3 regions of the Listeria sp. Marseille-Q6474 genome follow, and region 2 is predicted to be linked to each of the others. Evidence: predicted binding sites of a transcription regulator. Region 2 holds the regulator's gene; each other region holds the start of a gene.

Region 1 (10,742 bases), on a different contig from region 2:
AAATAGAGCCAGGTGTGATTTTTGAAGATGAGATGTTTATAGTTACAGCTGACGATCTTGACCACGGCGTACGCAGTTTTGGTTACCGCATTGTTGAAAAAGATAAACAAGGCGCACTTAATGCTGAAAAACTAAAAGCAGACGGTGTCGAAGCGGGACCAGTTTTTCAAAAGCTAAAAAACGGCGAAATCGTAACATTAGCTGATGGACGCGTAATCGATGGTAAAAATTATATCGGTGAGCCACAAAAAGGGAAGATTATTAGTATTTTTGGTGATACAAAAGAAACTATTAGCGAACTAGAATTGGCAATGAACGCCGATATTTTGGTTCATGAAGCAACATTTGAAGGTGATAAAGCAAAAATGGCAGGAGAATATATGCATTCGACAACGCTTCAAGCGGCAACCCTTGCTAAAGCTGCCAATGTCAAAAAATTAATTTTAACCCATATCAGCTCAAGATATGATCGAGATGCAAGTAAAGAGTTATTAATAGAAGCAAAAACTGTTTTTGAAAATACTGAAATAGCTTATGACTTAGCTGTTTTTCAAGTAGGAGAGTGACAAAATGAACCCTTTTTTGAAGAATAAAACGGTATTAATTACCGGGGCTTCTAACGGTCTTGGCGCTGAAATTGCAAGACAAGTTGCTGCGTCCGGTGGCAATGTTATTATAACAGCCAGAAGTACGGAAAAATTACTAGAGTTACAAAAAGATATACATGATAATTTTTCAGTAGAAGCGACTTATTTTACTTTAGATATGACGGATTTCGAGCAAGTGAAACAAGTCAGCGCAGAGATAAATGCATCGTATCAAATTGACGTGTTAGTCAACTGTGCAGGCTTTGGTTTATTTGAAAACGCGGTAGATATTCCATTTGAGACAATTGAAAAAATGTTTGATACGAATGTACTTGGCTTAATTCAACTTACACAACTGATTTTACCGCAAATGCAAGCACGCAAAGCAGGACATATTATTAATATTGCTTCCCAAGCTGCTAAAATAGCTACACCAAAATCAACTGTTTACTCAGCAACGAAATATGCGGTTTTAGGTTTTTCTAATGCACTTCGTTTAGAACTAATGCCAGACAAAATCCATGTTACAACAATCAATCCTGGCCCAATTGCCACAAACTTTTTCGATGTAGCGGATAAATCAGGAAACTATTTAGAAACAGTTGGCAAATTAGTGTTACAGCCAGAAAAGGTTGCGCGTAAAACAGTGCAAATTATGGGAACTAAGCGCCGCGAAATCAATTTACCTTTTGTAATGAATATTGCGACACGACTTTATCAAGTAATGCCACAAGTTATCGAATTCTTCGGTAAAGGGGCATTTTTAAAGAAATAAATCAGAAGAAAATACCTTATGAAAATAGGGTATTTTTTTCTTGTAATTAATGAGTTTAACCTTTATAATTGAATAAGAACGCTTGTTCGTTTTAAGGGAGATGCAGTTATGGATACGAGTAGAAAAATTATTCATATTGATATGGACGCTTTTTATGCATCTGTAGAACAACGCGACCATCCTGAGTTCCGAGGAAAGCCGCTTATTATTGGCGGGGATCCTAATAAACGCGGAGTCGTTGCGACTTGTTCTTATGAAGCGCGCAAATTCGGTGTGCATTCAGCTATGCCCACCAGACAAGCCGCTAAACTTTGCCCGAACGGTATTTTTATTCACGGCAATATGCCTCATTATGTAGAGGTTTCTAATCAAATCCGCGAAATCTTTTCCAGATATACGGATATTATCGAACCACTCTCTTTAGATGAAGCTTATTTGGATGTAACTGAAAATAAAAAAGGAATGAAATCCGCCACAATAGTTGCACGTGAAATCCAGCAGACGATTTACCGCGAGCTTGGTCTAACTGCTTCTGCCGGCGTATCATTTAATAAATTTATCGCAAAAATCGCTTCTGATTTTAAGAAACCTGCTGGCATTACGGTAGTTACACCCGAAGAAGCAGAAGCCTTTTTAGAACAAATACCAGTCACTAAATTTTATGGGGTAGGAAAAGTAACCGCAGAAAAATTACACCGTTTAGGAATTGAAACGGGAGCGGATTTGAAGAAGTGGAGCGAGTGGGACCTTATTCGCGAATTACACAAACATGGCTATCATTTATATCGACACGTTCGAGGTCGTTCTAACAACATTGTGAATCCGCATCGTGATCGCAAATCTGTCGGTAAAGAAACCACTTTTGAATTTAATGTCTTAGATAGCCGAATTCTCGAACAAAGCCTGATGCAATTCGCCAAAAAAGTAGAAGAACGGCTTATCAAATTACAAAAACATGGCAAGACGGTAGTACTAAAACTACGCTACAGTGACTTTACAACCATTACTAAGCGCCTTACTTTAAACGAATATACCAATGATGCAAATCAAATTTATCAAGCGGCAGCCCTTCTTTTAAGAGAAAGCTATACTGGTCAGGACAGTATTCGCTTGATTGGACTTACCGTAACCAATTTAAAACCCGTTTATTTTGAGAATTTACGTTTAGAAGGACTTTAAAAAAAGAAAAGGCCATCCAACCTTTTCTTTTTTTATGCCTATAGATTATAACCTTTAAAAAAATCTTGACTAATTCATCATGATGTTATACACTGAAAACGACGAAAGGTTATAATGTTTCTTGATTATATTATTGCAAATGTTATAATGAATCAAAAGATAACTTTTCGGGAGGAATGAAACTAATATGAAAAAATTAAATAAATCATCTTCTATACCACTTTATATGCAACTGAAAAATCAACTACAAGAGAAAATTGAACAAGATATGTCTGTTGGAGATTTACTTTTGACAGAAACAGAAATTGAAAAGATGTATCATGTTAGCAGGATGACAGTTCGAAAAGCGATAGAAGAGCTGGTAAATGAGGGGATTGTAAGTAAACAGCAAGGCAAAGGAACATTTGTGAGTCAAACAAAGACTACACAAGGACTTGGACGGATTTTTAGTTGGTCAGAAGAAATGAAATTACAACATAAGGAATCTAAGACTATCAGTGTAGAAATTTCTGCAGCAATCCCATCAAAAAAAATCCGTACAGCGCTTCAATTAGGCAAGAATGAAGAAGTAACTTGTATTAGACGCGTGAGAGAAATTGATGGTGAACCTGTTGCAATTATGATTAATTATTTACGAGCCAAATATGTTCCTGGTTTACTAGAAAATGGTTTGAAATCAGATTCCCTTTACCATGATTTGGAAGAAATTTATCATATTAGTTTAGTACATGCAGATGAAATTATTACAGCAAGATTATCTACGCCCATTGAATCTGCCTTGCTCGCAGTTCCAGAAGACTCTGCGGTGCTTCATGTTCGACGTACTTCCTATATGAAAGGCAATACCCCAGTGGAAGTGGTAGATATGGTAGCTCGCGGAGATAGGTACCAATATTTGGCTGAATTAGAAGGTAGAACTAAAAAACATATCATATAGAAAAGGAGGGAGACGTATTGTTACCAATTACTTTAGAACAAATTGAATTGGATGTGGAGGTAGAAAGTCCGGTAGATGCTATCAGAGCTGCTGGAAACCTCTTGGTGAAAACTGAGAGCGCTTTATCTAGTTATGTAGATGCGATGGTTGCTAGTTATGAAAAATTAGGACCCTATATAGTCTTAGCACCACATATTGCAATTCCGCATGCACGGCCCGAACACGGAGTAAGAAAACAATGTATGTCAATTGTTCGTTTGAAAAAACCAATCAAATTTGGGCATCCAGCCAATGACGATGTGACTCTTGTTATCGCAATTGGTGGTGTAGATACAAATTTTCACATCAAAATGCTCCAAGCCCTTAGTGTATTATTAACCGATGAAGATAAGCTGAAAATATTAAAAACAAGTACCGATAAAGCGGAAATCTTATGTACCATAAATAAGGAGGAAAAGTAGTGGAAATTTTAACGGTTTGCGGAATGGGATTTGGAACTAGCTTGATGTTACTCATGGAAATTCAAGATATGGCAAAAAAACATGGCTTTACAGTTGGAGGGGAAGCAACGGATTTAAGTAGTGCGAAGGGAAGAAAGTGCGACATTATTGTTGCTTCCAGTGAAATAGCCAAAGAATTAGCAGAGGAAGAAGTCAAAGTTGTCCCAATCATTAATATTCTCGATAAGAAAGAAATAGAAGAAAAAGTTCTGCCAGCTATCAAACAATACTTTGTTTCATAAAAAAGGAGGATGGAGATGCTTACTTTCATCACAGAAATTTTTTCTACGCCCGCTTTTATTTTAGGAATTATAGCAGCTATTGGGTTAATTGCCTTAAGGAAAACCGGTTCTGATATTGTAAAAGGAACATTAAAAACGATTTTTGGTTTTATTATGTTACAGCAAGGGTCCGCGATTATTGTTGGAAGTCTAATTCCATTTAGCACAATGTTTGAAAATGCTTTTCAACTTAAAGGGGTGGTAGCAGAAGATAATGCTATTGCAGCTGCTGTTCAGCAAATTTTAGGTACGGAAACATCTTTAATTCTTGTATTTGGTTTTATTATTAATGTTATTCTTGCTAGAACGACCAGATGGAAATATATCTTCTTAACTGGGCATATGATGTTTTCCTTCGCAGCAACAATGGCCATTGTATTTGATCAAATGGGCTTTAATAGCTGGCAAATTATTTTGTTTGGTTCTATCGCGCAAGGTATTTCGAGTATTGTTTTTCCAGCTCTCGCACAACCTTTTGTACGTAAAGTGACAGGAAATGATCAAGTCGGTTTTGGCTTTTGGGGCAGCTCCCTTGTCTGGGCAACCGGTTGGCTTGGAGGGAAATTAGGAAATAAAGCTAATTCTACAGAGGACTTAAAAGTTCCTAAAAAACTAGATTTTTTGAAAGAAATGTCTGTTTTAATGGGGATTGTCATGGCAGTGATTTATATCTTTACATCTTTCTTTGTGGATGAACCGGTGATGAAAGAACTAGCTGGCACACAAAGTAATGTATTATTCGCAATATTGCAAGCATTCACTTTTGTTGTCGGAATATTAATACTACTTCAAGGAGTACGGATGTTTTTAGGTGAATTAGTTCCTGCTTTTAAGGGTATTAGCGAAAAAATTGTTCCCGGTGCAATTCCAGCTCTTGATGTTCCCATTTTCTATTCATTCGCACCTACTGCAACGACCATTGGTTTTTTATGTGCAGTAGTCGGAGGGCTTGGAGCGACACTAGTTTCTACCATGCTTCCAGTTGTCGTGCTCCCATCTGTTATTGGATTGTTTTTTATGGGCGGAGCAGCTGGTGTATTCGGAAATGCAATGGGTGGTAGACGAGGAGCCATTATTGCTGGTTTATTATTAGGATTTATTTTTCAAATGATTGTAGCAATTGCTTATCCAATTTTAGGATTAGATGGCTATGGTATTCAAGGCTTATGGTTCGCTTCGACGGATGCAATTATTGTTATCGTCATTATTCGATTAATTGGAACACTATTTGGGATAGCACTTTAAAAAATATAGGAGATGGTTTTAAATGGAAAAGAAAATTAGAACGGTTCTTGGTGACATTTCGAAAGAAAGCCTTGGTTTCACATACTCTCATGAACATTTGTGGTGTTGTCCTCCACCAGTTCAGAAAGATCGTGATTTTGAATTAACCGATTATGAGTCCTCCTTAGAAGAATTAAAAACATTTCAATCTATTGGAGGTCAAACACTCGTAGATGCTTCAACACTGGATTATGGCCGTGATGGAAATAAACTAAAAGCTATGTCTGAAGAATCTGGTGTGAATGTTCTTGGTGTTACAGGATTTAATAAACATATTTATTTCCCGGAGTGGGTGCAGGAGGAAAGCATCGAACAAATTACAGATCGATTAATTTATGATATTGAAAATGGAATGGATGGATCCGATGCTCGTGCAGGCATTTTGAAGTCAGGTTCATGGTACAACCTCGTTCATCCATTAGAAGACAAAGTAACACGAGCTGTTGCATGGGCTCAAAAAGAAACAGGTGCACCAATTTGGTTGCATACAGAAGCGGGCACTATGGGACAAGAAATGCTTGCTATATTAGAAGAAGAAGGCGTGGATATGGAACTTGTAGCTGTTGGGCATAGCGACCGTAATGCAGATCCATACTATCATCTGAAATTAGCTGAAAAAGGAGCGTATGTTCAGTTTGATGGCTGTGGAAAAGTAAAATACTATCCAGATAGCACACGAGTTGAACTAGTGAAAAATATGCTTGAAAATGGTTTTGGGGATAAATTGCTCATCTCGGGAGATATGGGAAGAAAAAGTTATCTGCACGCATATGGTGGTGGTCCGGGATTCCGTTTTATAAAAACAAAATTTATTCCAAGGCTTTTAGAAGAAGGCGTAACGGAGCAACAAATACAAGCTATATTTTATGATAATCCAGCAAACTGGCTAGCCAAATTTTAATAAAGGAGTGCGTGTGATTTGTTAACTATGGAGAAAGACCAATTGATGGCAATTATTCGGGATGTAGCAAAAGAAGATGTTATTCCGATTGTAGAATTACTTTTAGAAGAAGGGATTACAACGCTAGAAGTCTCGTTAAGTAATGAAACAAAAGGATTAGCTTGTTTAGAAGCCTTAAGTCAGCATTTTTCAGCTAAGCAATTGACAATTGGAGCTGGTACAGTAGTAGAAAAAAAGCAAATTCAAAAGGTGAAACAAGCAGGAGCAACGTTTATTATTACTCCAGGTTTTGAAAAAAGTATTGTAGAAGAATGCATAAAACAAGACATAGCTGTTTTTCCAGGAGTATTTTCTCCAGGCGAAATTATGGAAGGAATACAATTAGGCGTAGAAATTTTTAAAGTTTTTCCGGCTGGAACACTTGGACCGACTTACATTAAAAATTTAAGAGGTCCATTCCCTAATATTCATCTAATGGCAGTTGGCGGGGTAGATTCAGGAAATATCGCAGAATTTAAAGCGGCCGGGTGTGATTCTTACGCTATTGGAAGTGAACTTGTTCCACGCGGTGCCACAAAGGCTATGCTCAATCAAATAAGAGAAAATGCAAAAGCTTTTCAAAGATAGGATGGATGTAAAATGGTGCAATCAGCCAACAAAATAATAAACATGACACGAGATGAAGTGGAAAAAGCGATAACTGATTTTCCAGTCGCAATTTTACCACTCGGAGCAACAGAGCAACATGGACATCATTTACCACTTGGGGTCGATATATTTTTAGCAGAGCATTTAGCTGAATTGGTATCGGAAAAAACAGGAGCAATAGTGATTCCGCCAATGCCCTTTGGCTATTCTTGGGTATGGCGTGATATTCCAGGAACGATTTCTATTCAACAACATCATGTCGAAGCAATTATTAAGGATGTCGCACACAGTGTTTCTCGCTATGGTGTCAAAATGCTTGTCTTAATAAATGGACATGATTCTAACAATAACTCGATGAAATATGCTGTTAGAGAATTAGCAGATGAGCTAGAAATGCCCGTTATGTATCTGTTTTATCCGTCTCTTTCTGAAGTAATGGAAAAGAGTTGTGAGTCTGGTACATGGCATGGAATGATTCATGCCTGTGAATTTGAAACCTCTTTAATGCTTGCGACTAAAAAAGAATTAGTGCAGATGAAAAAAGCGGTTAGAGAATATCCTGAAAAACCAACCCTTTACGGAAAATCAACTATTTCGCTAGGTGATTTAAGCAAAAGTGGTGTATATGGGGATGCTAGCCTTGCCACAGAGGAGAAAGGGGAACAGATGATACAACTATTTGCAGAGAAGATGGCTGCACTTCTTTTAGAAGGTTATAGTTATTTAACTAAATAAAAAGGTATTAAAAAAACCACTCTTTTTCGGAAGAGTGGTTTTTCATTTATTTCATTTCCAGTAAACGTTCTTTCAGTTCTTGCTCCATTGTAACTAGTTCTTTCTCAGCTACGGCACGTTTAGCACGGCCTTCTTGTTGGATTTTAAGTGTTTCTTGCAAGGTTTCAATTAAGCTGGACTGAGTTTCTTTAAGCGTTTCGATGTCAACGATACCTCTTTCGTTTTCACGCGCTGTTTCGATTGCGTTTGTTTTTAGCATATCGGCATTTCGTTTTAGAAGTTCGTTCGTTGTTTCAGAAACTTGGCGTTGAGCGGCTACGGCTTGTTGTTGACGAAGCAACGTAAGCGCGATGGCTACTTGGTTTTTCCAAAGTGGAATTGCAGTCATAATGGAAGACTGAATTTTTTCAGCGAGTGCTTGGTTTGTGTTTTGGATTAAACGGATTTGCGGCGCTTGTTGGATAGTGATTTGGCGACTTAAGCGTAAGTCATATACACGCTTATCAAGTCGATCCGCAAATTGTGTTAAATCATTTACTTCTTGATAATCCATTTGATCGCCAGTTTGTTCTGCTTTTTTGCGAAGTTCTGGGAGCATTTTTGTATTAATTTCTTCTAATTTTAATTCTCCAGCAGCAATGTAAATGTTAAGTGCTTGGAAGTAATCTTTATTTTTATCATAAAGCTGTTCTAGGAAAGAGTTATCTTCCATTAAACGCTTTTTGGAATGTTCCAGTTTCAACGCGATGCGGTCAATTTGGGTACCAATTTTTTGATATTTAGAAGTAATTTCATTGATGGATTGTTTAACTCGGTGGAACATTTTTGTGAAGACATTTTTGTTGCGAGCAGCTAGTTCATCTGGGTCGGCTTCTTGCAAGCGGAACATTAAATCACTAATAATATCGCCAATTGGTCCAACATCTTGCTTTTGCACATGAGCTAACATCGAGTGAGAAAAGTCATGCAGTTTAGCTTGGGCAGGTGCTCCGTAACCAAGAATCGCTGCTTGATTTCCAGGTTCGATTTGTTTGGATAACTCTAACGCTTGTTTTTTATTTGTTTCTGTAAGCATATCTACTAAGCGGGGAGCCGCATCTGTTTCGTTATTTACGATACTTGCAGCTGATTCGCCGTCTGATCCGAATGGGTTAGCTAGAAGATCATCTAATGTTTGGTTAAACTCTTTCTCCACTACTAAATCTTTTAATTCATTTGTTTCTTCACTTGGCTTGTTCTCGGTCATCTTTTGTACCCCTTTCGAATTTCTTTTTCTGTTTGGAAATGGAGTTTTTCGCTACTTCTAATTCAAAATCGAGATTGTTTACATCTTGATTCAAAAGTGTAAATAAATCCTTTTCAATAACACGACTTAAATCATTTAAAAGTGTGCGTGTATCAGAAAGCGTTTGATAAATTTTCTTGTCTTTTACAGGTTGTTTTTCTAAGAAAGCATATTTTTCGGTGAGCTCTACTAAAGAGTCAAGATGAGAGAAAAAGAAATCTTCTGCTTCATAAAAACGTTTAGGTTCTTCTTTTACGATGCCGTATATTCTTTTAGTAAGTAAAAGTGTTTTGTTGCGCTCTTGGAAAGAATATAGCGCTTTGTTTTGTGTCATGATTTTTTGAAGGCGGATAATTTTCACACGAGCTTCTTCTAAGTTAGTACGAATATATTTATATTCTTTCTTGGTTAATCCAGTTGCAATCATTTGCGCCCGGTCTCCAGCTTTAGATGAAAAGAAAAATAGGATAGCTGCAACAGCGATAACAATTGTTGCAATTACCAAGCCACTATGGATAAGTGAAGTAAGAATACCACCCAAAATAATGACAAGTAAAATAGAACCTGTGAATGCTAATATCTTTTTAAAAACGGTCATTATACATCTTCTCCTTTAAGTACCTGTTTAAAAGGTCCGCTTTTTCTTAATAGTATATTTTTCTAAAAATAAAGATTGATGGAATGTAACTACCATTTAAGTATATTTAGTATGTGAGCACTAAGCAAGTAGCATGGTTTTTATATTTTAGAAAGTGTCCTTTATTTGTTCTTATCATACCATATTTAGAAAACAGATGTTATCAGTCGTGCGATGTAAATTAAACTCGGACTTAGTTATGTTATAATGAAAAAAAACGAGAAGTAGGTGGCAGAAATGGACTCACTAGAGGAAAAAACACTTCATACAGAAAAGATTTTTAGTGGAAATGTTATTGAATTGCAAGTAGATGATGTAGAGTTGCCAAATGGGGAAAGGAGCAAGCGCGAAATTGTCAAGCATCCTGGAGCTGTGGCAATTATACCTTTTTCAGCAGATGGAAGAATGTACTTAGTAGAGCAATTCCGAAAGCCACTCGAAAAAAACATTATCGAAATTCCAGCCGGTAAAATGGAGCCGGGGGAAGATCCGCTCGTGACCGCAAAACGGGAACTAGAAGAAGAAACTGGTTTTCAGTCAGATGATTTAACGTATCTCACTTCTTTTTATACATCACCTGGGTTTGCTAGTGAACTTTTACATATTTATGTAGCACGGGATCTTCGGAAAATGGAACACCCTCTAGCGCAAGATGCAGATGAATTTATTAATTTAGTCAAAGTAACGATGGAAGAAGCAGAACAGTTAATAGCACAACAATTCATTCATGACGCAAAAACAATGTACGCGATACAGCACTGGAAATTACAACTATTAATAGAAGAAAACGAATAAATCGGATGAAAAAACTTCTTTGGGAATACTTGGCATAAAGAATGGAAATGTGGTATCATAAACATGAAAAGAGAGCCATGCAAGAACATGACCCTCAAATGTAAGCCCCATTTAAGGTGGCAGCTAGCTTAATAGATTATAAAAATAACCACTAAACCGTCCAAAGTTTATGAGTGGTTATTTTTTTGTGTTATTTTG
Region 2 (10,742 bases):
ATGTTCCCAACCATAAGCTTCAAAGCGTTGTTTTACATTTTCAGAGAAAGATTTGTCTAAATCGCCATCAAGAGAAATATCATTGGAATCGTATAAAACAACAAGTCTTCCAAGTTGTTGGTGACCTGCGTAAGAAGCCGCTTCAGAAGCAACACCTTCCATTAAGTCTCCATCTCCACATAGCGCATAAGTATAGTGATCCACAACTGGGAAACCATCTTTGTTATATTTTGCTTCAAGATGTCTTTCTGCCATAGCCATACCAACAGCCATCGCAATACCTTGACCAAGTGGACCAGTAGTTGCATCTACTCCATCAGTATAACGATATTCTGGGTGACCTGGAGTTTTACTTTCCCATTGACGGAAGTTTTTAAGGTCTTCTATTTCTAATTTGAAACCACTTAAATGTAATAAACTATATAAAAGCATTGAGCCGTGTCCAGCAGAAAGTACAAAACGATCACGGTTAAACCAATGTGAATTTTTAGGGTTTGTATTTAATACGCGAGACCAAAGTGCATAAGCCATTGGAGCCGCTCCCATTGGTAATCCCGGATGACCAGAATTTGCTTTTTGAATTGCATCAATTGATAATGTACGAATTGTATTTACTGCTAAACTATCTGTGTTATCGAACAAATGAAACATCCTCTCTTCAATATAATTTTAACTACTTTTAATAATAAGCCTAAAAAGCAATTAACACAACTAATAATTGCTTTAAATTGCTTAATTGATTGGTATTTTTGTTCATTTGCGCAAAAATGTTCATTTGGTACTAATTTTTACTTCTTATTTTTTCTCATTTGTTTTATTTTATGCGGTGTTACATCATTTCCTTTAGGGTCAATAATCGTAGTATTTTCGATTGTTCCCTTCATATGAGTGCGAAACGACTTAATATATTCTTTTCTTAATTTTTCTTGTTCTACTTTTTCATCAGCAGTTAGAGTCCCTGCTTTTTTCTTTTTAGAAAGTTCATTGATTCTATCTATTTTAGCTTTTTCTAGCATCACACTTCATCCTTTTCTTCATTATATTAAAATAAGAAAGCAGCTAAATCGCTACTTTCTTTATTATATCATAAACGATACTAAAATCGTTTCTACTGGTTTGCTAATTGAATAGTGCTATCACTTCTTTGTAACTTTGTTTCGTGTACTGGTATAACTACAGAATCCCCAGCTTTCACATGTCCATCTGTAAGGTTATTTTCTTTTTCAACCCAAGATACAAAATCTGCTTTTGCCATATCGCTCTTCGCTGCATATTGGTCTGCAATTGCCCAAATAGAATCCCCTTCATTTACATCTACCTCAGAATACTCACTGCCACTCCCAATAACAGTGCACATCAATATAATTCCTAGAACTAAACAAGTTATTACAAATATAATAGAAACATAAAATTTATCCCAAATTAATTTTAAAGTCATTAATAATCCCTCCAAAAAAGAATGTACGTTCGCTTTTCTATATTATAGAACAGCCGTTCGCATATGTCAATAAAAAAACGAACCTTTGTTTGCATATTGGATTTTCTTTTGCTATACTTGATTTATAAAATAACCATTAAATCAATGAGGTGAAACCATGAAAATATCTAAACGTCAACAAGATATATATGAATTTATAAAATCAGAAGTAAAAGAAAAGGGTTATCCACCTTCCGTACGTGAAATCGGTGAAGCTGTTGGTTTAGCATCTAGCTCCACAGTCCATGGCCATCTTGCTCGACTTGAAGGTAAAGGACTAATTAGACGTGACCCTACGAAACCTCGTGCTATTGAAATTTTGTCTTTAGAAGATGAAGCAGAGACGCCGAATGTAGTCAATATCCCAATCATCGGTAAAGTTACTGCCGGAATGCCTATTACAGCGATTGAGAATATAGAAGAGTATTTCCCACTCCCTGAATATATGGCTGCAGGAGAAACCAATGTCTTCATGCTTGAAATCGACGGAGAAAGTATGATAAATGCCGGGATTTTAGATGGAGATAAAGTAATTGTTCGACAACAAAGTTCAGCAATTAATGGTGAAATTGTTGTAGCGATGACCGACGAAAACGAGGCGACTTGTAAACGTTTCTATAAAGAAGCGAATCATTTTAGATTACAACCAGAAAATGATGCACTAGAACCAATTATCTTAAATAACGTTACTATTTTAGGCAAAGTTATTGGCCTTTATAGAGATATTCACTAAAAGCTATATTTTGTTAGGCGGTTTTTATATTGATTTATTTTGAAACAGATAGACTAATTGCAAGAGATTATGTAGCAAGTGATTATGTTCCCTTTAGCGAAATGAACGGTGACAAAGTCGTAATGAAGTACTTTCCGTCTACACTTTCGAAAGAACAAAGTAATGCTTTTTTAGATAGAAATCAGCAAGAATTAGCGGCACTTGGCTACGGACTTTTTGCCATTGAAGAAAAATCTACTGGCGAATTTATTGGTTTTACCGGTTTTCATGAAGCAACTTTTGAAGCTGCGTTCACCCCTTGTATCGAAATTGGCTGGCGCTTAAAGAAAAGTGTATGGAACCAAGGTTATGCAACCGAAGCCGCACTAGGAGCTCTCGATTTCGCCAAACAGAAAACAACTATTGATGAAATTTACAGTTTCACCGCTATGTTAAATAAGCCATCAGAACAAGTAATGAAAAAAATCCATTTTACAAAAGTAGCTACATTTATGCATCCGGCTATAGCGGACGGACATCCATTAAAGCCACATATTCTTTATAAAGCATAGTAAAAAAACCTGTACAAAATTGTACAGGTTTTTTTAGCTCCAAATAAGAAGCGAAATATAAAGTCCGACGAGTGTAATAAACAATACTGGAATAGTAATCACGATACCTATTTTAAAATAGGATCCCCAGCTTATTTTTATACCCTTTTGAGCCAATACATGTAACCATAATAATGTTGCAAGCGAACCGATCGGCGTTATTTTAGGTCCTAAATCAGATCCGATAACATTTGCATAGACTAACGCTTCTTTCATCACTCCTGTAAATGAAGTATGATCGATTGCAAGTGCATTAATCATAACTGTTGGTAAATTATTCATTACAGACGACAATATCGCGGCAATAAAGCCCATCCCAATCGTACCTACGAAAAGCCCATAATGCGCAATATATGAAATAGCCTCTGCTAATAATTTAGTAATTCCCGCGTTTTGCAAACCGTATACGACGACATACATCCCAACCGAGAAAAACACAATATTCAACGGCGCCCCTTTTAAAATCTTCCTTGTTGAAACAGCATGACTCTTTCCACCAACTAGTAAAAAGATAAACGCTACAAGTAAAGCGATAAATGACACTGGAATGTCCAAAAAGCTACTTAAGAAATATCCAATCACAAGAATGATAAGTATTCCCCATGAAATCCGAAACATTTTTTTATCTTTAAGCGCAGAAGCCGGCTCACGAATTCCACTAATTTCATAAGTTCTAGGTAACGCTTTTCTAAAATAAATATAAAGAACAATAATACTCGCAACCAACGAAAAAAGCGTCGGAATCAACATTATTAATGCGTACTTTGAAAAACTAATGCCGAAAAAGTCAGCCGAAACTATATTCACTAAATTACTAACAACAAGCGGTAAAGAAGTCGTATCAGCAATAAATCCACTGGCAATGATAAAGGGAAACACCTTTTTTTCATCAAAATTAAGCGCACGCACCATCGCCAAAACAATTGGAGTTAAAATCAGAGCTGCCCCATCATTCGCAAAAAGGGCTGCCACTAGAGCTCCCAAAATAGAAATAAGTACAAACATGAGTAATCCGTTCCCTCTTGCTAACCTTGCCATATGTAACGCTGCCCATTCGAAAAAACCAATCTCATCTAAAATAAGTGAAATAATAATAATTGCAATAAAAGCGAGTGTTGCATTCCAAACGATGCCTGTTACAGTTACAACATCTGTTAAAGTGACAACGCCAAGTAATAATGCGAGTAATGCTCCAATACAAGCGGACCATCCAATCGACAAGTTTCTAGGTTGCCAAATAACAAATATAAGCGTTAAGGCGAATACTAAAACAGCTAAAGTAATCTGCATACCTGCCCCTTTCCCTAGCAAATATTAATCCCTTTTGCTAGCACATTTATAAATATATGCCTCAATCACCAAAACATCAAACATTTGATTTTCAATTGCATAAAAAAAGCTCGCTCCCAAGTCGGAAACGAGCTTTTTAATATTAATAAATTTCAAGATATTGTTCACGTTCCCACGGATGAACCGCTGTACGGAACATATCACATTCAATTGTTTTCGCTTCAATGAAATGTTCGAAAATATGTTCACCTAAGCCATCACGGATGATGTCATCTTTTTCAAGCTCGATTAAAGCATGACCTAAGCTTTCTGGTAAATCATAAATTCCTGTTGCTTCACGTTCCTCTTCGTTCATGCCGTAAATGTTACGGTCAACTGGCGCTGGAGGAGTTAGCTCATCTTTAATGCCGGACAAACCAGCTTTTAGAAGTACAGCCATTGCTAAATATGGATTAGCAGATGGATCCACACTACGTAATTCGAGACGAGTACTTAATCCACGAGAACTAGGAACACGTACTAGTGGGCTACGGTTCTTACCTGACCATGCAATGTAACATGGTGCTTCGTATCCAGGAACTAAACGCTTGAATGAATTAATTGTTGGGTTAGTAACAGCTGTAAATCCACGAGCGTGTTTTAACATACCCGCTAAGAAATGATAAGCTGTTTTGCTTAATTCAAGTTCGCCTTCTTTATCAAAGAATGCATTACCTTCTTCTGTAAATAAGGACATATTGAAATGCATCCCTGAACCATTTACACCAAATAGTGGTTTCGGCATAAATGTAGCATGTAAACCGTGTTTGCGAGCAATTGTTTTAACTACTAACTTAAATGTTTGGATGCTATCACACGCAGTAATCGCATCTTCATATTTAAAGTCAATTTCATGTTGACCTGGAGCTACTTCATGGTGAGAAGCTTCAATTTCAAAGCCCATTTCTTCTAATTCAAGTACAATGTCACGACGACAGTTTTCGCCTAAATCAGTTGGCGCTAAATCGAAGTAACCACCGCTATCATTTAATTCAAGTGTTGGGCGACGATTTTCATCTAGTTTGAACAGGAAGAATTCTGGTTCTGGTCCTAAGTTGAATTCAGTGAAACCTAGCTCTTCCATTTCTTTAAGTACACGTTTTAAGTTGGCACGTGGATCTCCTGCAAATGGTGTCATATCAGGATTATAAATGTCGCAAATCATTCTTGCTACTTTCCCTTTTTCAGCTGTCCAAGGGAATACTACCCATGTGTCTAAGTCCGGGAATAAATACATGTCGGACTCTTCAATTCTTACAAAACCTTCTATGGAGGAACCATCAAACATAATCTTGTTATCTAGTGCTTTCTTTAGTTGGCTAACAGGAATTTCCACATTCTTTATTATCCCGAGAATATCCGTGAACTGTAAACGAATAAATTTTACATTTTGTTCATCTGCAAAGCGGAAAATGTCTTCTTTTGTATATTTTGCCATAATCTAAATTCCTCCTAAATAATCTTTTTATATTAACTTCTAAATAAAGTAAATACCTCTTCTAATCTTTTTAAAACCTTGGTAATTGTTGTTTTCCTGTGGCATCTTGTTTTACAAAGCGGCCGGCTTGTTGCATTTCTTTTCTAAGTATTTTGCGTACATCATCATCTGTCAAAGGTTCTTTTGATTCTTTTTGCTGCATTTGATACATTTTCTTAATTCCCGCAATATTCAGACCATCATTCAAATAATCTTTTATCTCTAGCAAAACATCAATGTCTTGAAGTGAGTACAAACGGTGATTTCCTTGATTGCGTGCTGGATGGATTAATCCTTGGTCTTCATAGTAGCGAATTTGTCTAGCGGTGAGATCGGTTAGCTTCATCACAGGCCCAATTGGAAACAGCGGCATCGATCTCCGGATTTCCTTTTCACTCACGACAATTCCCCCTCAAAACATAATTATTTTTTGATGATAGTAGCATTATAATGTACGTCAGATGTTTTGTCAAATTTATGTAAGATTATCTAACATCTCTCACAAACCCATATATATCAACATTTTTACAACAAAAAAACCACGATAGAAACTACCGTGGTAAAAAAATAAAAACTTTTTTGAAAATGGATGTTACTTTTTTATAAAGAATTTTCTATTGCTCTAGTGACAGCAATTTTAACGTGTTCGTATGTTAAACCGCCTTGGACGTATAGTTGATAAGGTTCTCTAATCGGTCCGTCCGCTGTAAGTTCAAGGCTAGCTCCTTGAATAAATGTACCTGCTGCCATTATCACGTCATCTTCGTAGCCCGGCATATATGCGCCGATTGGCAAAACATGTGCATTAACTGGGGAGGCAGCTTGGATTGCTTGAGCAAAAGCAATCATTTTATCTTTGTTGTGGAAAGATACACTCTGGATTAAGTCAGTTCTTTTGGCATCCCAAAGCGGATCTGCTTCTACGCCGAATTCAGCTAACATAGCAGCAGTAAAACGAGCTCCCTTAATTGCTTGAGCAGTTACATGTGGTGCTAAGAAGAATCCTTGATACATTTCTAATAAGCTATAAAGCGATGCGCCCGCTTCTCTTCCTATCCCAGGAGTCGTCAACCGGTAGCCGCATAGGTCGACCAAAGCATTTCTCCCAGCAATATAACCACCAGTTTTTGCCAAACCTCCACCCGGATTTTTAATGAGCGATCCTGCAATAATATCTGCGCCTACTTCGGTCGGTTCTATTCGTTCCACAAATTCCCCGTAACAATTATCTACAAAAACAATGATATTGGGATTGATGTTCTTTACAAAAGTAACCATTTCTTTTATTTTCTCTATTGTAAAAGAAGGTCGATCTGCATAACCTCTAGAACGCTGAATACCAATCATTTTTGTGTTAGGGGATATTTTTTTAGATACTGCCGGATAATCTATTTCACCATTTGTTAGTAGCGGTACTGCATCGTAGCCAATTTGAAAGTCTTTAAGCGAACCTTGACCTTCGCTTCTAATACCCACGATTTCTTCTAACGTATCATATGGCTCACCAGTTATATATAACAACTCATCCCCTGGGCGCAAGATTCCGAATAGAACGGTAGAAATTGCATGCGTACCAGAAATGATTTGCGGTCTAACGAGAGCAGCTTCTGTTTTAAATACGCTTGCATACACGCGTTCTAACGTATCTCTCCCTTCGTCATCATAACCGTAACCAGTCGATGGATTAAAATGAAAATCACTTACTTTATTTTCCTGGAAAGCATCAAGCACTTTTGCTTGGTTAAATTCGGCAATTTCATCAGTTTCGTTTTGTAATGAAGCAATTTGTTGTTCGACTTTTTTTCTTATTGTTTGAATTTCAGTCATTAGTAGTTTCCTTTCTAGGTCGATAACCCTCGATTCGGTAACATGCTTTTTCTTCCATATATTCAAGCTTTGTTATCCATGCTTGTTGTTTCAGTTGCGCTAATTCCTTACCTTTTTCCTCAGATAAATCTTCTATAAAGAAAGTCCAGTTTTTCTCAATTAGTTCAATCATTCGTTGTTTTATTTCTTTAGGAGCATCTTGATCCAATGCTGAAATAAGTAGGTGCTCTGGGCGATCAGGTACGAATGTAGACGGCGCTTTGTCCATTTTATTATAGACAATTAATGTTGGAAGGTGACTCATCTCAAGCTCTTCTAGCAAGTTTATTACAGTCGTTTCATGCTGTAAGTAATCTGGGTCAGAGGCATCCACTACATGAATTAAAACATCAACATTTGCGGTTTCCTCCAACGTAGAACGAAATGCTGCGATCAAAGTTGTTGGCAAGTCTTGAATAAAACCTACTGTATCTGTTAAAAGTGCTTGAAACCCGCCTTCAAATCGAATTTTTCTTGTGGTTGGATCGAGTGTTGCAAATAATTTATCCTCTTCAAGTGTCGTCTCATTTGTTAGACGGTTGAAAATGGTTGATTTTCCCGCATTCGTATAACCGATTAAACCGAAACGAAATACGGATTGGGTGTTTCTTCTATCAATAATACGCTTGCGATGTCGCTCGACGTGTGTCAGTTGTGCTTTTATATCATGCATTTTTTCGCGGATATGACGTTTATCCATTTCTAGTTTCGACTCACCTGGACCTCTTGAACCAATTCCGCCCCCTAATTTCGAAAGCGAGGCACCTTGTCCACTAAGTCTAGGTAGTAAATATTTGTACTGAGCATAGGCGACTTGCAGTTTACCTTCTTTAGACTTAGCGCGCATCGCAAAAATATCTAAAATCAATTGTGTGCGGTCAATAATTCGGGCATCCACTATTTTAGAAATATTGCGCACTTGTGTAGCACTAAGTTCACTATTAAAAATAACGACATCCGCTTCATGCATTTCCACTAACTCTGAAAGTTCCATCAGCTTACCTGAACCTATGAAGGACGTCTGACTCACACGTTCTAATTTTTGAATCAACTCATCCATAACTTCCCCGTTCGCCGTTTTAGCAAGGCTATGGAGTTCGCTCATGGAGTTCCAAAAAGCTTCTTCTGTTTTATTTGGCAATATGACGCCTACAAGTATTATTTTCTCCCGTTCCACAAGTACATCTCCCTTTTTCAGACAAAACTAATCGTAGCATATTTTTGGTGTAAAAAAAAGACATGAAACATCGCCAAAACGAGTTTCTTGCCTTTTAAAGGAATTGCTTATTCCGCATCAGGATTCAAAGCGACATTCTTTTGCGGGGAGAAAGTTGAAATTGCGTGTTTAAATACAAGTTGTTGTTTTCCTTCGACATCTAGTAGTACGGTAAAATTGTCAAAACTTACAACGCGTCCTCTTAACTGAAAGCCATTTGTTAAAAATACTGTTGCAAGAATTTTTTCCTTACGCAATTGATTTAAGTAATAGTCCTGTAACCCTTGTCCACCTTGTTTCATAATTTCCCTCTCCAATCTCTATCTTATACTAAAAAATTCCCAAACCCCAATGTAGTTTCATTGTGCAATTGGTTGGCTAATTTCAAATACCCTTTATTTCTTACTACCAAACAGAAAAGTGTTATTTAGATGCTAAAAATGTCTTCACTTTTTCCATTGCTTCAGTGTCAGTTGTGCTAACACCCGCTTGAATCCAGTCAATATCCATTCTATTTCTAAACCACGTTAACTGTCTTTTCGCGAAATGACGCGAGTTTTTTTGAATTAATTCTTTTGCTTCTTCAAGCGAACTATTTCCGTCAAAATAAGTAAATAATTCTTTATAACCGATACCTCGTATGGCTGGAACATCGACTAAATGTTCATTATATAGTTTCGATGCTTCTGAAACTAGTCCTTCTTCAAACATTAGCTCTACGCGCCTATTGATTCGTTCATAAAGCAACTCTCTGTCTAAATCAAGTCCTAGAAAAAGAGGTTGATATGCTTCGTTTAACGTATGATGAACTTGATATTCAGAAAAAGGTTTTCCAGTCAAATGTATCACTTCTAGAGCCCTTATGACACGCCTTTTATTATTTTCATGAATAAGTTCTGCGCTTTTTGGATCAAGTTGATCTAACATTTGCCATAAAGTCGTTTTGTCCAATTGATCTAGTTCTCTTCGGTAAGCCTTATCTTCACTTGCATTTCCAAAACCATAATCATAAAAAACAGACTGAATATATAGTCCTGTTCCACCAACTATTATTGGAAGTTTTCCTCTATTATGTATGGATTCAACTAAGCTCCTTGTTTCTGCTTGGAATTTTGCTGCTGTAAAAGGAACAGCTGGGTCAGTTACATCAATTAGATAATGTTTTATCCCATCCATTTCTTCTGGTGTGATTTTTGCGGTACCAATATCTAATCCACGATATACTTGCATAGAGTCGCCGCTAATGATTTCTCCATCAAAATTCTTCGCTAAGGTAATACTAAGACTTGTTTTACCGACAGCAGTTGGGCCAACGATGACGATAACAGGAATCTTACTCAAAAAAAAACCTCCTTTTCGCCTGTAATCAATGTACCATGAAAATGGTTTCTTGAAAATAGCGAAAATGATTTTTTTCATAAAAAAAGCGCAAATCTGGAAGAAATGCGCTCTTTTTATGATTCTTTTATCTATCATGCCAATCTGCTGGTTCTCTGGCATCATTAATTTGGATATTTAATTCTTCTATATAAGTTTGTTTTACATCGTCGCTCCAGTGGAATTGTTTGGCCATTTCATCTACAACAGCGTCTTTCCATTCAAGTAAATATGGCATATCAAATAGCAAGTAACCGGTACGGCGTAACAAGAAATCAATCGGCGTTGTTACGGCTTCATGTTGAATCGAATAGCGAAGTTCTGCATAAAGGCTATTTGGTAGAGTAGTTTCATTTTGGTCTTTGTGTTCTTGCGCGTAGGTAAATAATTGATCAATATTACTACCAAACCGTTTAGCAATTTCGCGACCTTCTTCTAGTGTCCAACCGAAACGATTATTTCCTTCTTTCGCTTTTTTCGAAAGGAATGCTTCTAATTGTTCTGAACCACCAATGTCTCCGCCTGAGATAGGTAAATGTTTTGTTTGTACTGGTTTATATTTTTTACCAGTTTCTTTGGATAATGTTTTGGATACATCGTCTAGTAATTTTTCAGCCATTTTACGGTAGCCTGTTAATTTACCACCAGCCATTGTGATTAAGCCACTTTCAGAGAAC
Region 3 (10,742 bases), on a different contig from region 2:
TCATTGTATCACGTAACATGTCTGATCCTAGCTGCGCAACCCCATTTAATCCAGCAGCATAAACTTGAGCTGGTATTAAAAAGAAGTTCATACCAATTGCATTTAAAAGTGCTGCTATGATAGCAATAGCGGTTTTTTTAGCATATTCTTTATACACTAATTTTGAACTCATTTTCTTCTCTCCTTTTTTGGCCCTAACATAACATACCAACTTTCTAGAGAAAAGAGAAGTCTTTTTTATTATTTTTTTGATTTTTAATTAAATAATGGATAACCGCCTGATAAATAAAAGCCCAGTGATACGGTTATTACTACAACTATAATGAAAATCATTAAGAACATTCCCGTTGGCTTTTGTTGTTTTCTATAACTAAGCAACATTTCCACCACACCAATTACAATAATGCCCATTAAGATTTTAAATATAGCTAAAATCCAGCTTTCTTTCACACCGTACTGCACCATCATAATTCCACTTAATATGACTAAAATATAAAAAACTCGGTTAATCATTTGTAACATGGTAAATCCTTTAACAGATTTTGAATAGATTAGTAACGCTGTGACGGTTAAAACAACAATTGCTACCCAAGAAATTAAATGTACATATCCCCACATAATACTTCCTTCTTCCCTATTAAGATTTTCTAACTGTATTCATTAAAGTACCAATTTTATCAATTGTAATTTCCACTGTATCTCCGTCTTGTAAAAAGGTCGGAGGATTCATCCCGCTCCCTACACCACTTGGAGTCCCCGTTGCAATTATATCTCCTGGAAGTAAAGTATGACCTTTTGATAAATCAGAGATAATTTTCGCTAAATTGAAAATGAATTTTTCTGTAGAATCAGATTGTCTTACTTCACCGTTTACTTTTGTTTCAATATGGAAAATCGTTTCTTCATTAGGTTGATATTCAAGTACATACGGCCCAATTGGACAACTAGCATCAAGGCTCTTCCCAATATAAAATTGTTTATGTTTTTTCTGCAAATCTCTAGCTGTAATATCGTTCAAAATAGTAAACCCAAAAACAGATGATAAAGCTTCACTTTCAGATACATCTCTAATTTGTTCTCCAATTATAACCGCTAGTTCGCCTTCGTAATCTAGTTTTTTTGTTATATCTTGATGCAACTCAATCTCGCCATGATGTGGCAATAAGCTATTCGTACTTTTGGTGAAAACGAGAATATGTTCAGGCACATCCTCTTTACTTCCCATTTCTAATACATGATTATAATAATTTTTTCCCACTGCGATAATATTGTTAGGGGGCATAAAAGGTATTTGGATTTCTACATCTGCTAGGTCAATACTTTCCTTTGTCATCTTTATGTCCTGAACAGCAGGCTTTTCTTTAATAACATCTAATAAAGTAGCTGGCGGATCTTGAAAGATAGCTTGTGCAGGAATAATTTTATTTTCATTTACTAAAGCACCGTAATTATGTTGCCCTTTATAAGAATAGCTTAACCATTTCATTTAAATACCTTCCTCTATGTTTATTTGGCAAATATGTTGTCCGTCGAAAAAATATAAATATGCATGAGAAACTTTTTTTCCACTAATTGCTTGAATAGCTTCCGCATAAAGTTTAATTTGAATTTGATACCGGTCCTTCATTACTTTCTCAGCGGCTTCCCAGTTATCATATCGTCCTTCAATTTTATCTGTCTTGTAATCGATTAAAATAATGGAGTCTTCTTCCTCAATCATGCTATCAACAACACCTTGAATGAGCACGTGTTCATCAAGATTTGTTTGATTATATAATTTTGCTGCAGGAAGTAAGTAACTGAATGGAACTTCACGCTTCACTTTATCTTTTTTCTGCAAAACGGTTTTTCCTAGAGCTGATTCAAAGAACGCAATAATTTGATTAACATTGATAGCTTTAATTTGAGCTTCTGTAAGAATATCTTTTTCTCTCATTAATTGTAATAATGAGACTAAATCTTTTTCGGTCGGTTTATCATCTAATGGTACAGCTTGCATTAACGTATGCATTGCCGTCCCAATTTCCGTAGCTGACAACTTATTTTGTTGCAAAAATTTAGGTCGGTCTAAAGATACTTTTTGGAATTCTTTTAGGATAGATGTATCACTCCAACTATCTTGCAAAGAGAATTGTCTTTTAAGCTCTGTCACAGACTGCTTAGCACGAATTCCAGTGGCTTCCTCATCTTTATATTGGTAATGCATAAAACGCTCAATTTCATCCTTATATGGACTTTTAACTGGCACTTGCTTATGTGCTTTTACATTCTCCATCCAGTTATCTGATTTTTCCTTTTCCAAGTCATCAGTTAGGAACATTTCTTTCGTTTTAATTTCAACTTGAAGCTTCATATTAGTTGGCAGTGTTTTAATCTTTTCTTCGCACAATAATTCTTTAAAATGGCTGTGGCGGATTGTAGCATTTCCAATCCAATCTAAATAACACTTCGCTTTTGCTCGAATTGCTGCGGGTAAAATAGTTTCTTGTTGGTTACTTACTTGTAACCAATTTTTACTTGTTTTTTCAAAATCTGGAACAGTTGCAGTTAAAATTAGTTTTTCTTCCGCACGAGTAAGTGCAACGTATAAAACACGCATTTCTTCCGCAATCATTTCTCGGGATTTTTTTTGTTTAATCGCTTGTTGCATGATAGTTGGATAGACAATCATCTTTTCTATATCTCGATAATTAGAAGCAAAACCATAGTCTTTGTCTAAAAGTGTTTTACTATAAATGTCACGCATATTAAATTTTCTACTTAATCCTGAAACTATAACTACTGGAAACTCCAAACCTTTACTTGCATGAATCGTCATCATACGTACAACATCTTCTTTTTCGCCGAGTGTTTTTGCTGTACCTAGGTCATCTCCACGAACTTCTAATCGCTCAACAAAACGCACAAAACGGAATAATCCACGGAAAGAAGTTTTTTCATACTGATTCGCACGATCATACAAAGCGCGTAAATTAGCCTGACGTTGTTTTCCACCTGGTAACCCACCTACAAATTCATAGAAGTTTGTTTCTTGATAGATTTGCCAAATTAAGGCAGTCAAATTTTCCCGAATAGACAGTTCACGCCAATTGTTTAATTGTGTTATAAAACGACTAATTTTATTTGCGGCATCCGAAACCGTAATATCTTTATAGGCTAGCATCGCATCAAAAAAATAGCCTTTTTTCTTCGCCATCCGAATTTGTCCTAATTCTTCTTCATTTAAACCGATTATTGGAGAACGTAGAACTGCTGCTAGTGGAATATCTTGATATGGATTATCGATTACTTTCATTAGTGCAATCATTGTTGCTACTTCTGTCGTTTCGAAATAACCAGAATTATTATTGGCATAGAAAGGTATATCTTTTATTTTCATTGCTTCTTCCATATCTGGAGCACTCGTCATAGCTCTTGCTAGAATAACAATATCTCTGTATTGAATGGGTCTATTTTGTTGTAACTTTTTATCATAAATTGGGAACTTATTATCTATCATTTCTCTAATTTTTGTCGCAATAGCTCTTGATTCAACTTGATTTTTTTGCAACTCTTGTGGCGATAATTCATCCTCAGATTCTTTTTCTTCTGATTTCATATCAATTAACAAAAGTTCTGTTGCCATATTGTTAGCTTCAGGAAAACTAGCCCCTAAAGTTAACTCAGCCGCCTCATCATAATCGATTTCAGCAATATGCTTATCCATCAACTGATGAAAAATAAAGTTAGTAGCATCAAGAACTTCTTTCCTACTTCTAAAGTTTTGAGATAAATCTATTCGTATTCCGCTGCCTTCTCCGTCTTGCTGATATTCTTGATACTTTGCCATGAACAAAGTTGGTTCCGCTAGTCGAAAGCGATAAATCGATTGCTTTACATCCCCAACCATAAACAAGTTTCCTTTTGTATCATTCGAATTAGTGACAAGCAAAAGAATAGTTTCTTGTACCATATTAGTATCTTGATATTCATCAATCAATACTTCTTTGAACTGTTTTTTATAACTATTTGCCACGTCAGAAGGGGCGCCATTTTTCAAGAGTATTTTTAAAGCTAAATGCTCTAAGTCATTAAAGTCTAATACCCCACGTTGTTGCTTTTCCTCAAAAAAGTTTTCAGCAAATTTTTTCACTAATTCGCTTAACGTTTTAATATCTGGTTTCATTTTTTCTAAATCACTTAAATAATTTTCTTCTTCTCTTGAAAACCAATCTATTAAAACATTTTTCACTTCTTTTTTTGCAGCATCACGGAATTTCTTTGCTTCTTCTACATATTCTTCGTCAAAATCAGCTTTATTTTTAAGGGCAGGTATTCGTTTGAAATCAATGCTCTCAAAGCCAAATTTCACATCTTGCCAATTATCCCAGCTAATACTTGATAAAGTGTTAATTTGTGCTAAATCATTTTCTAGTGTGCTTAAATAAGGCGCTGGTCCATTATTTTCATTTGCATAATCTATCGCACTTAGCAGATAACTTTTAGCTTGGTTAATTCTAAGTTGAATATCCTCTTTAATAATTGGAAAATAAGGTAATTCTGTGATAGAAGCAATCGCTTGTGTATCGTAGAAACTTACCATTTGTTCTAACCATAAATCAGGGTTTGGATTTGCTCTAGAGAAATCATAAAGTTTCGAGATTAGCGTATGCAACTCAGCATCAGATCTATCCCCAGTAAACGATTCAACTAGATGAAAAAAGTCCTCATTATTTTCTATACTATATTCTTTTTCTAACAGGTCCTCTAAAACTTCATCACGAATCATACTGCTTTCGATGGGTTCAATCAAACGGAAATTAGGATCAATGTCGGCTTCAAAATAATGTTTTCGAATGATTTCCAAACAAAATGAATGCAAAGTCGATATGGAGGCATAGTTTAGTAAGGCGACTTGTTTTTTCAAATGTGCAGATTCCGGATTTTGCACTAATGCTTCTTCTAAACTTTTACCTATTCTATACTTCATTTCTGCAGCTGAAGCATTGGTAAAAGTTACAATTAACAATTCATCAACGTTTAGATTTTCTGTTTCATTTATTAGTTTTTCAATGATTCTTGTAACTAAAACAGCTGTCTTACCAGAGCCCGCAGCAGCTGCTACAAGAATATTGTTCCCATTTGCTTGGATGGCTTTCCACTGGTCATCAGTCCATAAAGCATCTTCTGGTTTGCTTGGTATATTTAAGCTCATACTACTGCGTCCCTCCTTCTATATCCATTTTTGTTAAAATCGTCTCTGTTTTTTCATTTGTTAAATGTCTATATTGATTACTCGTTAAAGATGGATCAAATCCACAAAATGAGCGAAATCCACAAAATTGACAAGGTGTTTTTTCTTTTAATTTATAAGGATTAATGGAAACAGCTCCATCTAGTATTTTATTTCCTGCTTCCTGATATTTTTGTCTTACAAATCGGCGCATTTTATCAAACTCTGCTTTAGTCGCGGTTCTGGAACGGGCGCTTAACTCTCCGTTTTGCTTAATTTCAGCTGGAATAATATTAGAAGACTTTCCTTTTTCCAGATTTGTATCCATAAGCGAAACAGCCACAGGATCCGATAAAATTAAGCCTTTCATTTTGGAACTTTTTTGCAGTTCTCGAGCAATTGCTTCATCACTCAATTCTTTCTCTGCTTGGACATATTGATTATGCATATGAAAGTACAGAACCCCAGCAGGCTCAGCAGTTTTGCCTATCATTTTTTGCGCATTTGTTACAACGATGTCTAAGTAAGTCAGCATTTGAAGAGCCAACCCGTAATAAACTTCAGTAAGAGCCAAATCATGTGAACTAGATTTATAATCAATGATTCGAAGGAAAGTACGATCATCTTGTTCAGCTGCATCAATTCTATCAATACGTCCTTGTAAAAGAAGTTCGCTATTTGATTGTAATGGGATTTTTAAAGGCGGAATATCTCCTTTCAATCCAAAATCCACTTCTAAACCAATTGGACGAAACGCACTGCTTTTCGCTTGTTCGTTTAAAACCGTAGTAGCTCTTGTAATAATTTGGAGTAGTTTATATTGAATATATTCCATCCGTTTTGAACTTAATAAAATTTCATGTTGAATCTTCGGAGCTAAAAATGTCATCGCAAGTTTAGCCATTTGCCGACATTCTTCTTCCGTTAAATTACCCCAATCTCGGTTAGTTCGTTTTAATTCAGCGGAAATCCATTCCATTGCCCCGTGGAAAATTTCTCCCATGTCTACAGCTTGTAGCTTATAATGAGCTCTTTCTTCTAATTTCAAGCCATATTGCGCAAAGTGTTGAAACTCACAACTAAAAAACTTCTCCATCCGCGAAACACTCGCATGAATATTTTCACCAAATAGGTTTTTAGCAGTTGTTTCTTGGAGTGGTTTGGTTTTATTTTCATAATAAAGGCTAGAAAGTACTTGTTTTGCTGCCTCGGATTCTTTGCTATCTTCAAAATAACTATTATAAGCATCCCACCATACATTTGATAAAGGATAGCCACGTTTATACATTTGTAATTGGCTTGTTAATAAGCCCAGTGTAGCTTGTTTAGAACGAATATAACTACTTTGTTCATTATCATTCAGTAAACTTGGGTCAGTTAAATAAACCGATTCATTTAAATTTTTGAATTGGCCTTTTATTTTTCTTAGATAATTCGACTCGCTAAGAACTTTCCCTTCTTCATCTGCAGCTGGATAACTAAGAAATAATTTGTCGCTTGGCAAACTCATTATTTTATAGGCTAATAAATCTTCTTCACCAATGTTATTTTTAGCAGATGGCTTTAAATTGCTATTTTCTACTCGCAAAGAATCGCGATCTTGATCTGACAAAATCCCTTTATCTTTTTGACGTAGTGGCATTACGCCATCATTCATTCCAATCGCAAAAATAACTTTCATGTTAAGCAACTTTGCATTTTCCATATCAGCTAAAACTACTTGATCTAAAGAAGGTGGTAGTAAAGAAAATTCTAGCGCATCCAAGCCTGTCGTAATTATTTCAGAAAAACTATTAACATCTAATTCTTCCTCACCTAAAACTTCTACAAATTCATCTAGCAGTTCTGATATTGAACTCCAAGCTTGTTCATGTTCTCTAGCAAGTTCCAAATAACCATTTTCTTCTGCTACTTGTCTCCATGATTCTAAATGTTCTACAGCTTTAACTTGCTCCAAATAATGATATAGAGCCATGGCGAACTCTATGCCTGTTTTTGCTTTTGTTATATTATTTTCTAATGTTGAAAGAGGCTCAACTATAAGATTCCTCATTTCATTAATAACACTTTGGGTTGCTAATTCTTCATCTGTTTGTGGCAAGACATTGGTAGAAAGTCCTCGAATTTTACGATAAATCCAATCGCCTTCTTTTTCCCATTTCCACTTATTTTGAATGCCGTTTTCGAGCACATAATTTTCAAGTATATCTGCTTTTCTTCTCATAATAGTCGCATTTTCAGCCACATCAAAGAAAAATTCTGTTTTAACTGCTTGGAAAATCGGCTCATATTTCCAATTAAATAAAATTGCATCAACACTAGAACGAATAAATTCAATAAATGGATGTTTAGCCATTGCTCGTTTTTTGTCTATAAAAATAGGAATGTCAAATGACTCCATTACTGTTTCACATAAAATATCATAATCACTTATGTTTCTAGTCAAAATGGCTATATCTCGGTATCTATAGCCATTTAATGTTAATTGCCGAATTTCGCGGGCAACACCTTCCATCTCAGCACGCCTATTATTAGCTTGATGGATGGTTAAATCATTTGCTCCACCTTCATATGACGAGTATTTATTTTCTCCCCAAGCGTTGGCTAAAAAGGCTAATGAGTCAGAGTTAGCTCGTTTGTTTTCTAAAAGAATTTTCTCTGGTTCCAATTGAATTTTGTTTAATTTAGCCATCTCTAATAAAGCAAAGTATGCTTCAGTGCTCGCTTTAAACATACTGAATTCTTCCAAACCTTTATGGATTTCAGGCACGTTTAAAGTTAACGATACTGTTACTTTATCGCATTTTTGCATAAGCTTTTCTATTACTGTTAACTCTTGTTTTGAAAAAGAAGTAAATCCATCAATAATTATTTCCGTTTGATTTAAATAATCACTCTCAATAATCTTATCTGCTAACAGTCTCAAATAATCTTCATTTTCAAGGAATTTTCCTGCTAATAATTCTTCATATTTTTGATAAATAAGTGAAATGTCATGTACTTTGCTAGATACACTTGTAGATAAATTTGCCGCACTCTTCTCTAATTCATCTACAGAAATTTCTTCTTGTTTCATTTCTTTAAATAACTTAGCCAGCTCTGAATAAAAGCCTTTTTTCGAAGTAGCTCTAGAGAAAATTTTCAACTTATCTTTTTGATCTAAAGCAGCTTTTCGAATAACCATCTCAATACCTTTTTGACTCAAAAAAGTTTTAGATAAGCCACCAGTTTCTTGAAGTATTTTCCAAGCAAGCCTACTAAAACTAAAAATCTGTGTCCCTAGCATTCCTGCCAAGTTTTGTTTGTTTAAAAAGCTTGTTTCCATTTGAAACGTCATTTGATCAGGGACGATAAAAATATACGTCTTAGAAGTTTTTTTGATTTTTTCGCCTACTTCATCCATCAAATGAGTAGTTTTACCTGTTCCTGCTTTACCAGCAATTATTTGAAGTGTCATACCCTCACCACCGAACATATGTTTTTATTTAGTTTACCATATTTGAGCAATCTGTCCAGAACTTTTTTCGAGGCTTTTTTTTCGTGAAAATTTATAAAACAGCTCAAAAAAACTAAGATAGCTCTTACTATCTTAGTTTTTCATATATTCTACTCAAAAGCCAGCATTTCCTGTTGGATTTTATTCATTTTTTCTGTTAGCTGCATAAATTTCGCTTTGTTCCTATTATCGAGAGCTTTATCAATTTCAGCTCTAAGTTGTTCTAATTTTCTCTCTTCTAGGAGCATCGTCAGGAAGCATTCGATAAAAACATTTGTTAATTCTTTTTCTCCTTTAAGGACACCCACTTGATTCATCAATGAATTAGAAAAATCACGCATTTCCACGACTACCACTCCTCCACTCATATTTATTACAATTTCGAAAAACTGTAACATGGCAAGAAAAAACAGAAAACGGCTTGAAAATACAACTTTACGAAAATCTAATGACTTGTAAATTACCATGTGCTATAATGACAAAAAATAACTCATAACTTACTTTGATGCTTCGTCGTTATTTGAAATTTTGTGCATTACGCAATAATTTCAGATTACTTCTTAGACATAAATACAAACATAGAGGAGTTGAATGAAATGAAAAAAGAACAAATTAGTACTCAGTTTTATGAAGTAAATCCCCACACAATGATTATTTTTCCAAAAAAATCTGGAAGTATAGTCTATTCAGAAATTTATGAAGTTGATTCTCATTATACTTCTAAATTTACCCCATTTGAGTTAATTAAAACCAGCTGTAACTTTTTCGGATCGAGTTATGATGGAAGAAGAAGAAACGAGATACCAAAAAAAGAACATCCTCTCAAAAGGATGTCTTTATTTTACTATTATATAGAAGAAACATTATTTCTGTGACTAATTATTAACAATAGATTGATGTTGTAAATACTCGTCATAGATAGTCTTTAAATCTATTTCATTCTTTTTTATACGCCTTTGCAAGGCTTTTAACTTTCTTGTTTCATATAATTCGGCAAACAGCTTTTCTATAGCTTTATCTTTTCCTTCTACGTAGCAGATGTATCTAAAATCATTAAAGCTATATAGTCTCATGTCATAACCTCGCAAAAAATAATATCTTCTATATTAATGTCAATTATTCGTTCGTCAAATCGCTGTAATTGAACTATATTTCTTTCATGGTCCAAATAAACAGGAACTACATACTTGTATCGCACATGATGATTGTTCTTAAAAAACAGTACTTCTATCGACCAATTGCGTTTGAGAGCATCTGCTAATACTATTGAATGTTCTAAAATATCATCAAATAAGTTATACATTTACTTCACCTCTTGCTAACATTATACGAACAAACGTTCTTAAAATCAAGTCTTAAAAAGTGTTGTGTTGCATAAAATTATATGTAATAATATTCACATGAACGATTTTCGTTCATTATTTCATTCAACTATTAGCTGTTTGACATCCCGTTTTTTACATCTGAACATAACAGCAACCTCGAATAAATTTTCGGGGTTTTTTTGCATAAAAAAAGCCCTAACGGTGGGTTAGGGTAGATTCCTGAACTATGTCATTCTATAACTTCACTGAATACTAAAGCCATATTTACATTAGCATCGGAGTGATTCCCAGTTTTTTCAAAACCAATTTTCTTGTAGAAGCCAACAGCCTCCTTAATTGAATACACTGTCAGTAGAGTTGCTCCTACATTAGGTAGAATTTTCAGTTTAATAAAAGTTATTAAGTAGTTCATTAACACAATGCCAACACCCTTCCTTTGATGATGTTTTTCAATAGCAAAGTGATGTATTTGTAACGCTGGTATAGATTTTCTATGAATCGTGAAATGTGGATGGCTAGGTAATTTCCCAGAAACAATAGATTTTTTTGTAATCTGTGCCCTATCTGATGTTAATGTAAAATAGCCTGCAACACTTCCATCAATAAAAAGAATAAAAGTTCGCGTTAAATTGCAAATGTGGTCACTTAGCGCATCATTGTGTAAATAAGAGTCAATATCAACATTTCCGCATGAGAACTCATTTACGGC

What was found. The regulator LexA, encoded in region 2, represses DNA repair genes until DNA is damaged. The targets are predictions, from matches to a motif close to CGAACATATGTTCG.
Positions count from the first base shown of each region.
Region 1: a site for LexA is predicted at 1,438-1,451, ahead of dinB (DNA polymerase IV). Genes of this name have one in related genera too.
Region 3: a site for LexA is predicted at 8,681-8,694, ahead of addB (helicase-exonuclease AddAB subunit AddB). Genes of this name have one in related genera too.

Region 1 is NZ_CAMPPS010000002.1:453,442-464,183, forward strand. Features, by position in the region: gene rnz (ribonuclease Z) at 1-566, shown strand, start outside; gene OC533_RS13040 (SDR family NAD(P)-dependent oxidoreductase) at 571-1,362, shown strand; gene dinB (DNA polymerase IV) at 1,471-2,541, shown strand; gene OC533_RS13050 (GntR family transcriptional regulator) at 2,729-3,478, shown strand; gene OC533_RS13055 (PTS sugar transporter subunit IIA) at 3,496-3,939, shown strand; gene OC533_RS13060 (PTS sugar transporter subunit IIB) at 3,939-4,220, shown strand; gene OC533_RS13065 (PTS ascorbate transporter subunit IIC) at 4,236-5,504, shown strand; gene OC533_RS13070 (phosphotriesterase) at 5,527-6,444, shown strand; gene OC533_RS13075 (bifunctional 4-hydroxy-2-oxoglutarate aldolase/2-dehydro-3-deoxy-phosphogluconate aldolase) at 6,463-7,071, shown strand; gene OC533_RS13080 (creatininase family protein) at 7,084-7,827, shown strand; gene OC533_RS13085 (toxic anion resistance protein) at 7,874-9,073, opposite strand; gene OC533_RS13090 (5-bromo-4-chloroindolyl phosphate hydrolysis family protein) at 9,051-9,710, opposite strand; gene OC533_RS13095 (NUDIX domain-containing protein) at 9,987-10,544, shown strand.
Region 2 is NZ_CAMPPS010000001.1:398,750-409,491, forward strand. Features, by position in the region: gene tkt (transketolase) at 1-642, opposite strand, end outside; gene OC533_RS01950 (DUF896 domain-containing protein) at 789-1,016, opposite strand; gene yneA (cell division suppressor protein YneA) at 1,109-1,438, opposite strand; gene lexA (transcriptional repressor LexA) at 1,596-2,210, shown strand; gene OC533_RS01965 (GNAT family N-acetyltransferase) at 2,240-2,761, shown strand; gene OC533_RS01970 (arsenic transporter) at 2,795-4,090, opposite strand; gene glnA (type I glutamate--ammonia ligase) at 4,233-5,567, opposite strand; gene OC533_RS01980 (MerR family transcriptional regulator) at 5,638-6,006, opposite strand; gene OC533_RS01985 (aminotransferase class I/II-fold pyridoxal phosphate-dependent enzyme) at 6,207-7,433, opposite strand; gene hflX (GTPase HflX) at 7,426-8,649, opposite strand; gene hfq (RNA chaperone Hfq) at 8,757-8,990, opposite strand; gene miaA (tRNA (adenosine(37)-N6)-dimethylallyltransferase MiaA) at 9,112-10,029, opposite strand; gene OC533_RS02005 (glycerol-3-phosphate dehydrogenase/oxidase) at 10,154-10,742, opposite strand, start outside.
Region 3 is NZ_CAMPPS010000002.1:145,293-156,034, reverse strand. Features, by position in the region: gene OC533_RS11585 (YitT family protein) at 1-172, opposite strand, end outside; gene OC533_RS11580 (YisL family protein) at 256-618, opposite strand; gene OC533_RS11575 (fumarylacetoacetate hydrolase family protein) at 638-1,486, opposite strand; gene addA (helicase-exonuclease AddAB subunit AddA) at 1,487-5,194, opposite strand; gene addB (helicase-exonuclease AddAB subunit AddB) at 5,196-8,669, opposite strand; gene OC533_RS11560 (IDEAL domain-containing protein) at 8,819-9,175, opposite strand; partial or broken gene OC533_RS11555 (competence protein ComK) at 9,305-9,583, shown strand; gene OC533_RS11550 (hypothetical protein) at 9,584-9,781, opposite strand; gene OC533_RS11545 (hypothetical protein) at 9,778-10,011, opposite strand; gene OC533_RS11540 (GNAT family N-acetyltransferase) at 10,263-10,742, opposite strand, start outside.